3 regions of the Micromonospora luteifusca genome follow, and region 2 is predicted to be linked to each of the others. Evidence: riboswitches for the same ligand, from Rfam matches in the RefSeq annotation. Region 2 holds a riboswitch; each other region holds the start of a gene.

Region 1 (3,269 bases), 480 kb from region 2:
GCCGACCCAGGATCGGCCCGGGACGTCCCAGCGCAGGCCCAGCTGATCCGACACGAGGTGACTGGCCAGGACCACCGGGACGGTGAGCACCAGGCAGACCCAGAAGCGGAGGCGGAACAACTCCGGATCGTGCCCGGCGTGCCTGTCGTGCCCGGCGTGCCCGTCGTGCCCGTCGTGCCCGTCGTGCTCGGCGTGTTGGGCAGGTTTGTCCGGGGCGCCGTGCTGCTGGCGATCGGGGTCGGGCGGCAACGGATCGGGCATTCCTCCAACATGCCCGGCCGGGGACCGCCACGCGGGCGGTTCAGCCACCGACACTCCGGCACGACCGGACTCCCCGGGGTCGACCCGGTTAGCATTCCCTCCGATGACCCTCCGACAGTGAGCCGACCAGCCCGCCGACACGTACCCGCACCGGATCGTTGGGAGTCTCGCCTTGGGTTCCGGCCACACCCATACCAATTCGTCCGCCCCGCCCCGGGTACGACGGATCCTCGTCCTGACGGTGGTGCCCCTCTTCGTCGCCACCGTGCTCGCCGCGGTGCTGCTCTGGCCGCGCGGAGGATCACCGCAGACCGATGGCGGTGCGGACGTGCCGCGCTTTCCCGGCACGGTGACCCGGGTGGTCAGCGAGCCGTGCCCCCCGGTGCCATCGGTCCCCGAGGGCACACCGAGGACCGGCGACGGGCGGTGCGGCACGGTCGACGTCCGGGTGGACGACGGGCCGACCGCCGGCCAGCAGGTGCGGACACCGGTGCCCGACGGACCCGGCGCACCTCGGGTCGAGGTCGGCGACGAGGTCATCCTGGTCGAGCTGACTGATCCCACCGATCCCACCACCAGCAACTGGAACATCGCCGAGCACCAGCGCGGCACCCCGATGGTGTGGCTGGCGGTGGTCTTCGCGGCCGCGATCATCGCGTTCGGTAGGTGGCGGGGCCTGGCCGCGCTCGCCGGGTTGGCCGCCAGCTTCGCCATTCTGCTCAGCTTCGTGCTACCGGGCATCGGCGCAGGCAGATCACCACTGCTGGTGGCGGTGGTCGGCGCGGCGCTGATCATGTTCGTGGTGCTCTATCTGACGCACGGGGTCACCGCCCAGACCTCGGTCGCGGTGCTCGGCACCCTGGGCAGCCTGGTGCTGACCGGGGTGCTGGCCAGCATCGCCACGGCCGCGACCCACCTCACCGGCTTCGGCAGCGAAGATGCCACCACCCTGTCGATGTTCCAGGGCGACGTGGACCTGCACGGTCTGCTGCTCGCCGGGATCATCATCGGATCGCTCGGGGTGCTCGACGACGTGACCGTCACCCAGGCGGCGACCGTCACCGAGCTGGCGAACGCCAACCCGGGGCTGACCCGGTTGCAGCTGTACCGTGCGGCCACCCGGGTCGGCCGCGCACACATCGCCTCCACTGTCAACACCATCGTGCTGGCGTACGCGGGCGCGTCGCTACCCCTGCTGCTCCTGCTCAGCGCCGACTCGCGGCCGATCGGGCAGCTCCTCACCAGTGAGTTCCTCGCGCAGGAGATCGTCCGCAGCGCGGTCGCCACACTCGGTCTGATCGCCGCCGTGCCGCTGACCACCGGGCTGGCCGCGGTGGTGACCGCCGCCGGGCGCACCGCTGCCCCGCCGTCCACCGACACCCCCGTCTCGCGGCCCCAACCGGACCGCGCGGAGGCACTGGCCGCACTCATCTCGCCGCGAACGGGTCACTCCGACGAGCCGGATCAGACGCGGACCCCGCCCCCGCCCTCGGCCACCGGCGGATGGCTGGAGTCGAACAGAAGCACGGATCCGGCATGGTGACACTCCGCAGCGTGACCGGATGAGCAGCCAACTTGAGAACCGCGTCACTGGTCACGCAACGCTATGACGAAAAGACACTTTTGGTCGGCATCCAGGCGTAGCTCAGTCGGTCGACTCTCGGGTAACCTCGCTGCCGGTTACCGATGAAGGCGCGAAGCGGCGCCTGCGGTGCCGCCGCCCAATCGCCAACCGGCGAACCGGGGACCCAGGTACGTGGGGTGAATCCGCGTCAGCGGTAGGGGCCACTTCCGCCCCGAACCCGTCAGCTAACCCGGTCGGCGGTCGACGGAAGGGAACATTGTGACGGCACCCCTACGCCGCTGGCTGACACCCGTGGTGGCCGTGATCGCCGCACTGACCGTGCTCGCTGGGCCCCTCCCCGCCCACGCCGCCCCGACGACACCCACCCCGTCCGGGCACGAGGAGGACAACGAGCCCCAGCTGATCACCGACGTCATCGAGCAGGCCAACCGCGACTACTCGGCCGCCAAGTCCAAACTGGACAAGTCGAAGAAGCGGCAGCTCGAGCTGGCGTTGGAGGTCGACCGGGCCAAGGCCGACCTGGACGCGCTGGCCCCACAGGTCGGGCAGATCGCCGCCCAGTCGTACCGAACCGGCCGGATGGGTGCCCTCGCGATGCTGCTCGAGAGCGACGCCCCTGACACGTTCGTCCAACGCGCCGCGGCGCTCGACGAGATGAACATGGTCAACGAGCAGAAGCTTTCCAAGGTCAACGAGGCGAAGGCCCGCGCCGAGCAGGCCAAGCTGGCCCTCGACACCGAGGTCCGTGAGCAGCAGAAGCAGACCGCACTGATGGCGAAGCGGAAGAGTGAGGCAGACAAGGCGCTCGCCCTCGTCGGCGGGAAGGGGTTCACCGGCGGCCTGGTGGACGCCACCTCGCCGGTCGCCAGGATCGGGCCGGGTCGCGACGCCGACGGCGACTGGAAGCCCCAGTCGTGCAGCGAGAAGGACCCCACCACGTCCGGTTGCATCACGCCGCGCACGCTGCACGCGTACAAGGAGGTCAAGCGGGCCGGCTTCAACCGGTTCGTCGGCTGCTACCGCTCCGGCGGGCCGTGGGAGCACCCGAAGGGCCGCGCCTGCGACTGGTCGCTGCAGAAGAGCGGCTTCGCCCCGTGGCACAACGACGACACCCGGAAGTACGGCAACAACGTCGCCGCGTTCCTCATCCGTAACGCCGACCGACTCGGCATCTACTACGTGATCTGGAACCGGCAGATCTGGTTCCCGGCGACCGGCTGGAAGTCGTACAGCGGGCCGTCGAACCACACCGACCACGTCCACATGTCGCTGCTCTGACCCGCAGGATCCTGCGTCGAGGGCCGTTCCGCGTAGCGCGGAGCGGCCCTCGTCACGTCAGGCGGCAGCGGCCGGATCGGTCGACGCGTTCGGCACGTCGAGCGTCGCGAGGCCGGCCGGCACTGCGGCCACCGGGCGCACCGCT
Region 2 (3,269 bases):
GTGGCGCGTCCGCGGACGGTGCGGAGCGCAGCACCACCGCCGACGAGCCGCGCGGCGCGCAGGGCACACCGGCGGTGACGCAGCCGATGAACGCCGGCTGGTTGGTGGCGAAGTCCGGGTCGATCCGGACCAGACCGGTGGCCGGGGTGCCGGTGTCCAACCGTGGCGCGTGCAGCAGCTCGAAGTAGTGCGTCCAGTCCCAGTACGGGCCGGTGTCCCAGTGCATCCCGCGTACGGTCGCTGCGGTGGTGCCGGGCACGTTGTCGTGGCCGATGATGTGCTGGCGGTCCAGCGGAATGCCCAGCCGCAGCGCGAGGTGCCGGACCAGCTTCGCCGAGGTCCGATACATCGCCTCGGTGTACCAGGTGCCCTGCGCCGCGAAGCCCTCGTGCTCCAGCCCGACCGACTTGGCGTTGACGTACCAGTTGCCGGCGTGCCAGGCGACGTCCTTGGTCTTCACGTGCTGGGCGACGTGCCCGTCCACGGAACGCAGCGAGTAGTGCCAGCTCACGTAGGTCGGGTCCTGGACGAGCTTCAGGGTGGTGGCCCAGCTCGCCTCGGTGTCGTGGATGACGATGTACTCGATCTTCTGCCGGTCGGGCCGGTCGGAGAGGTCGTGGTTGCCGTAGTCCCCGTCGCCGAACGCCGCGTAGGGCGCCGGAATCCATTCGCAGGAAATGGTGCTGGGGCACTCCAGCCCGTCCGGGCGGGCGAGGCGGCGCAGGCCCAGCCGGTCCAGCCAGGAACGCTCGGGCCGGATCGCCCGGGCCGGCAGCGTGATCCGCTGGCCGTCGTCGGTCACCCGCGACTCGCCGGTGCCGATGGTGGTGAAGACCTCGTCGGCGAAGGCCGCCGCGGCGTCGGCACTGTCCGCGCCGGCGTAGCGGGCCACCGCGCCGTACCAGGTGGCCGGGTCGGTGCCGGCACCGACGGGGGCGCCCAACTCCCGCTGGTACGAGGCCAGCAGCGCCGCCCCGCCTCGGATGTTGACGTCGGCGTCGGTGCGTAGTGCGTCGGGAGCGGCACCGGTCAGTGCCGCGGCGGCGTCCACGGTCTGCAACGCGGCGGCGGGCGGCGCGGGGTCGTCGGCCGGCCGGGGAGCGGGTGCGAGCGTGGGGCGGGATTCGTCGCCGCGCGGGTCCTCGGTGCCGGCGTCGTGGTGGCCGCCGACCGGCAGAGCCGCCACATGTCGGGCGTCAGTCAGGTGCATCGGGCCGTAGCCGCCGCTGGTGCTCGGTGTGCCGGCGTTGCTGTCCCAGCGGGACTCCAGGTAGGAGACGCCGAGCAGCACGTCGGTCGGTACGCCGTATTCGGCCGCTGCGGCGGCGTACTGCTGCTGGCGGTCGGCGGTGGGTGCGGCGGCCGCGCTGGCGGGTAGCGGTACCGCGGTCGCGGCGGCGACCACGGCGGCGGCGAGCAGTGTGCGCCGGCAGGCGGACAGGGTTGGATGGTGCATCGAACCCCCTAGATTCCACGAATGAAGGTGAGGTCACCTTCGCGCCGGCCGGGAGTCCGCGTCAATACCTTTCCATGTCTCGACGCGTCGAGAAAGAAATCTTCGCGTACGGGCAGTGACCCTCCCTGATCGGTACGGAGTGTCACGGCCGTGCGGGTTGCGGATCGGTAACGGGCGTCTCTACTCTGGTCATTCGTCGGCCCGATAGCAGCTCCGCCCAACCCGGGCGGTAACGGACCGACACCGCCGAGTCGTTTCCGAACGAACCGGGGACCCAGGTCCCCCGGGGTGAATCCGCAGCAAATGCGGTAGGGCGCCGACTTCCCGCCCGAACCCGTCAGCTAACCCGGTAGGCGGTCAGGAAGAAGGAGTACGGAACCCGGTGGCACTCCATGCCCCGCGGCCGTCGTCCGGGCGGCCGGCATCAGCCGGCCCGACGTCGATCGTGCCGCGCCCACGCAGTTCCCGCTTCACCACCGCTCTCGCCGCACTGATCGGCGTCGCCGTCGTCCTGACGGGCAGCGCCACAGCGGCCCACGCCGACCCGAGCGTCGCCGAGATCGAGCGCCAGATCGACGCCGACTGGAACAAGCTCGAACCGATCATCGAGCAGCACAACGCCACCCGGGCCGACCTCGCCGCGAAGCGCAAGCAGGCCGACGCGGTGGCCGCCCGGATCGCCCCGCTGGAGCGTCAGGTCGACGCCGCGATGAACAAGGTCAGCGCCCTGGCCGTGCGCGCGTACAAGGGCGAGAACGTCGCGACCGTCAATGCGGTGCTGGGCAGCCGGTCACCCGGCGAGGTTGTTGGCCAGCTCGAGATGCTCGACCGCTTCGCGCACAACCAGCAGCAGGACGTGCGCGAGGTGGCGGATCTGCGCGACGATCTGGCCGCGCAGAAGGCGCCACTCGACGAGATGGTGGCCCAGCTGACCCGCACCGAGGCCCAGTTGGCTGCGAAGAAGAAGCAGATCAACGATGAGATCGACAAGCTGCAGAAGCTGCGTCTCAAGGTGTACGGCAGTGGTGGCGGCGGCCCGTTGCGTCCGGCGCCGTGCCCGGGCAGCTATCCCGGCGGTGCCGCGGGCACGGCGGTCAAGTTCGCCTGCGCCCAGATCGGCAAGCCCTACGTCTGGGGTGCCGAGGGTCCGAACTCGTACGACTGCTCCGGTCTGATGCTGGCGGCCTGGGCGAAGGCCGGCGTGTCGCTGCCACACAATGCCGCCGCGCAGAGCCGCGCCACCAAGGATGTCAGCAGGGCCAACCTGCGCCCCGGCGATCTGGTCTTCTACTACAGCGACATCCACCACGTCGGCATGTACGTCGGCGGCGGCTGGGTGGTGCACGCCTCGCAGGCCGGTCAACCGGTCAAGATGAAGAAGGTCGACGACGGCCCGATCCACAGCTATGGCCGCCCAGGCTGATCGAGGGTGACCGAAGGGCCCGTCGCGATTCGTCGCGGCGGGCCCTCGTCGTTACCGGTTCAGCGGGTGGGCCAGGTGCGCCAGTGCTGCCAGGCGCGGCTCGGCGTCGGCCCTCGCTGGCCCTGGTACCGCGAGCCGTAGACCACCGAGCCGTACGGGTGCTCGGCCGGCGAGGACAGCCGGAAGATGCAGAGCTGCCCGATCTTCATGCCCGGCCAGAGGGTGATCGGCAGGTTAGCCACGTTGGACAGCTCCAGCGTCACGTGACCGGAGAAACCCGGGTCGATGAAGCCGGCGGTCGAGTGCGTGAGCAGCCCGAGGCGACCCAGCGAGCTCTTCCCCTCCAGCCGGCCGGCGAGCTGGTCACCGAGCGAGATGACCTCCAGCGTC
Region 3 (3,269 bases), 2.0 Mb from region 2:
CGTCCGCACAGGCATAGCCGCTCAGCGGTACGGGTCGAGCAGCGCCAGCACGGCCGCCGGGTCCTCCACGTGCGCGTTGTGCCCGAGACCGGGCAGAGTGGCGACCGGTACGTCGTACTCCTTGAGCTGAGCGTCGGTGACCATCGGGTCGTGTTCACCGCGCGCCAGCACCACCGGCACGTCGATCGCCGCCAGTAGTGCGGCCAGGTTGGGCTCGCCGACGGCGAAGGCGTTCGGATCCATGGCGAGACGCCACCGGCCGTCGACCTGACGCAGCCCGGCGTCCACCACCGGGTGGTCCGGCGGGAGCAGACCGGCCAGTCCGGCGACGCGCAGGTAACGGCGGGCCGCCTCGGTACGGCTGGCGAACCAGCTCACCGGACGCGCGGCCAGGTCGGCGGCGCGTTCCAGCTCGGCGGGTGACCAGAGCGCCTTGATGCCCAGCCCGACCACCGCGTCCACCGGTATTCCGGCGGCACGGGCGGCCAGCGCCAGGCCGACGACCCCACCGAGCGAGTGCCCGAGCACGACGACGCGGTCGTCGGAGGCCAGACCCTGCGCGATCTGCCGGGCGAAACCCTCGAAGGAGTACGACGGCAGCGGCGCCGCCCAGCCGTGGCCGGCGAGGTCCGGTGCCAGCCACCGCCCGGGCCAGTGCTGCTCCAGCAGCGGCGCCCAGGGCAACCAGACGTCCCCGGTCGCCCCCATCCCGTGCAGCAGCAGCAGGACGGGCCGACGGCCGGCCCGACCAACCGATTCATCCACCACGGCCGCAGTCTGCCACGGTTCACCGCCCCGGACGAGAGTCGTCGATGGCGGCGTACCCCGGACCGCTTCGGAAAGACACCGCGGGCGCCGGCCCCTCGTGAGGGACGGCGCCCGCGGCGGTCAGCGTGCCTGGGTCAGGCGGAGTAGCCCCGGCTGGTGATCCAGTTGGCCAGGTCGATCGTGGTGATCCAGTACGACGGGTCGGCCGGGTTCGCCGAGTCGGCGATCCGCACGGTCCGGCCGTTGTCCTTGTAACCCACGACGGCGATGTAGTGCCCGCCGCCGTAGGAGTGCCACCCACCGTCGGTGTCGGTGGCGTCGCCGACCACGTTGGCCACCACGCCCCGCCCGTCGGTGATGGCCTTGACGACGTCGGCCTGGAGTCGGTCCATCTGCGCCGGGCTGGGTGCGCCGGCGAACATCCGGGTCCGGTACGGGGAGCCCTTCACCTCGGCGTTGAGCACCCGGGTGGTGTCCTCGGCCGAGTTGGTGCCCATCTCGGTGGTGCCCAGCTCGGCACCGAGTTCCTCCTGGGTGCGGTCGATGCCGGTGGCGCTGAGCGCGTTGCGGGTGGCCGCCGGGCCGCAGTTGTAGTACGTGTTCTGCGCCTCGTACTCGTAGTCGAGCACCTTGGTCGCCGGCGGCTTCGGCGGCTCCGGCTTACGGGTCAGGTCCGGGTTGGTGCTGGCCTTGGCGGCGGGAGACGCGGCGCTGGTGGCCGGGGCAGCGCTGGCCGAGGGGGAAGCATCGGGTGCCTCGCCGAGGGAGGCGACGGTGTCGCTGCGCATCTCGGCGACCGTGGTCGCGGTGCGCTGGCTGGCCGGAGCGTCGTCGGTGGTGGTGAGCAGAGCGCCGGTGGTGGTGGCGATCACGAGGGCCGCGGCGGAGGCGGCGGCGATCTGGTACGGGCGCTGGGTGGCGAAGCGTCGGAGTTGACGCTGCATGGTGTGCTTCACGGGTCCTCCACGGATCGGGGGGGAGAGCGGCACACCGCGGCCGGACCGGTATCCGGGCAGGCGTCAGCGCACGGACCGTGGTCCGCGGATGGTGAACCGCTCAGGGGAACGCCCGGCGTGGCCGGGCGGGAAAGGCGATGACCCGGGGGGTCAGCTCACCGTCACTGGACGAATGAGCGGGGGCACCGCTGCGCCGTGGAGGCGAGGGAACAACCGAGGGGTGGAAAGGTGCTGCACGAGTTGGGAACTCCTTCCGACACCGCCTACCGGGTTAGCTGACGGATTCGGGCGGGAAGATCGCCCTACCGCGGGCCGTGGCTCGCGGATTCACCCCGGACTTACTGATGGGTCCCCGGTTCGTTGATCACGATTGAGCGGGTCGGCGCGGCGTCGCCTCTTGCGATCGATTACCGCACCGGACGGGACGACACTACTGGCCTTGTCCGCACCGCGCCAAGCAAGGTTCACCTGCGTAAACCCGATTCGCTGCGGCAATTTCTGCGCGTATTGCCGATGATGTGACTCGATGGGACAACCCGTTACGGCGACGCCTGTGGGCGACAACCGGACAGGGCGTCGACAACGCGGCCACATTTACGGGACAGATCGAGCCGATCGTGCCGGACGTCCGATTTTCGAATGGCGTGACGGGGCTCACGTAACGGATCGGACTCAACCCGCGCGAGCCGGCCGCCAACGTGCCACGAGGGCGGGACGAGTCGCCCCGCTCGCCGCCCCTCGGGCGGGTGCCGGGCTCGGCCGCAACCGGGCCGCTGCCGCGTACGCCTCCTCGGCGAGGGTGCGCGCCGACTCGGCGGCCAGTTCCGCGTCCCGCCAGGCGACCCGCTCCTCGGTGGCGGCGGCCTGGTAGTCGGCCAGTCTCGCGTCCCGGATCGTCCGGCTGAGCAGCGCCTCCTGCTCGACCGGGTGCCGTCGGGGATCCCACCCGTGTCGGTGCCCGAACACGTCACCGAGCTGCGCCATGGTCAGGTCGCCCCGCCAGTACGCCGCCGTCGCCGCGCGGTGCAGGTAGCGCTCCCGGGATGCGTACTCGGCGGGGGTCCGGGGTGTGTGCGGGGTGGGCAGCGCCGCAGAACCCGCGAAGCGGCGGGCGGCGGTGTCCGCCTCGTCGTACCCCGCCCAGGCCCGTTCCAGCTGCTCCTGGGCGGTGAGCCAGGCCTCACGGCGCCGCCGTGCCGTCCTGGCCGCCCCGGCCGCGGCGACGGCTACCTCCTCGGCGTACCGGCGCAGGTCGACGGCCTCGGCCGCGGCCAACTCGCGGGCGGTCGGCGCGGCCGGGAGCGGATCGTCCGTGGGCCGGTCCCGCTCGGGGCGGGCGACCAGCGCGGCGAGCACGCCCAGTGCCAGCAGGAACAGGGTCGACCAGATGGCAGCGGCCTGCGGCACCTCGGTCACGAACTGGTAGAAGACGACGGTCTCCATGGTCGGCACCTCGGGGAGAGAGCAAAGCGATGGGAAGCCCAGCCGGCCAGATGGCCACGGCGGGCCACGGATCGGCGGGGTGCGGAGCGGGTAGGTCGACAG

What was found. A riboswitch is a leader RNA that binds a small molecule or an ion and turns the genes downstream of it on or off. The one in region 2 is predicted to bind cyclic di-AMP.
Region 1: linked by a shared signal. The riboswitch ahead of JOD64_RS17065 (coiled-coil domain-containing protein) and the one ahead of JOD64_RS33775 (C40 family peptidase) in region 2 are both predicted to bind cyclic di-AMP.
Region 3: linked by a shared signal. The riboswitch ahead of JOD64_RS24060 (C39 family peptidase) and the one ahead of JOD64_RS33775 (C40 family peptidase) in region 2 are both predicted to bind cyclic di-AMP.

Annotation. Positions count from the first base shown of each region.
Region 1 covers NZ_JAFBBP010000001.1:3,760,744-3,764,012, reverse strand. The annotation lists gene JOD64_RS17075 (heavy metal translocating P-type ATPase) at 1-261, opposite strand, end outside; gene JOD64_RS17070 (YibE/F family protein) at 434-1,804, shown strand; cyclic di-AMP (ydaO/yuaA leader) riboswitch at 1,970-2,100, shown strand; gene JOD64_RS17065 (coiled-coil domain-containing protein) at 2,105-3,124, shown strand; gene JOD64_RS17060 (carbonic anhydrase) at 3,182-3,269, opposite strand, start outside.
Region 2 covers NZ_JAFBBP010000001.1:3,279,087-3,282,355, forward strand. The annotation lists gene JOD64_RS14705 (N-acetylmuramoyl-L-alanine amidase) at 1-1,456, opposite strand, end outside; cyclic di-AMP (ydaO/yuaA leader) riboswitch at 1,691-1,826, shown strand; gene JOD64_RS33775 (C40 family peptidase) at 1,839-2,879, shown strand; gene dcd (dCTP deaminase) at 2,939-3,269, opposite strand, start outside.
Region 3 covers NZ_JAFBBP010000001.1:5,257,695-5,260,963, reverse strand. The annotation lists gene JOD64_RS24070 (CDP-glycerol glycerophosphotransferase family protein) at 1-17, shown strand, start outside; gene JOD64_RS24065 (alpha/beta fold hydrolase) at 22-768, opposite strand; gene JOD64_RS24060 (C39 family peptidase) at 903-1,724, opposite strand; cyclic di-AMP (ydaO/yuaA leader) riboswitch at 1,970-2,111, opposite strand; gene JOD64_RS24055 (hypothetical protein) at 2,397-3,167, opposite strand.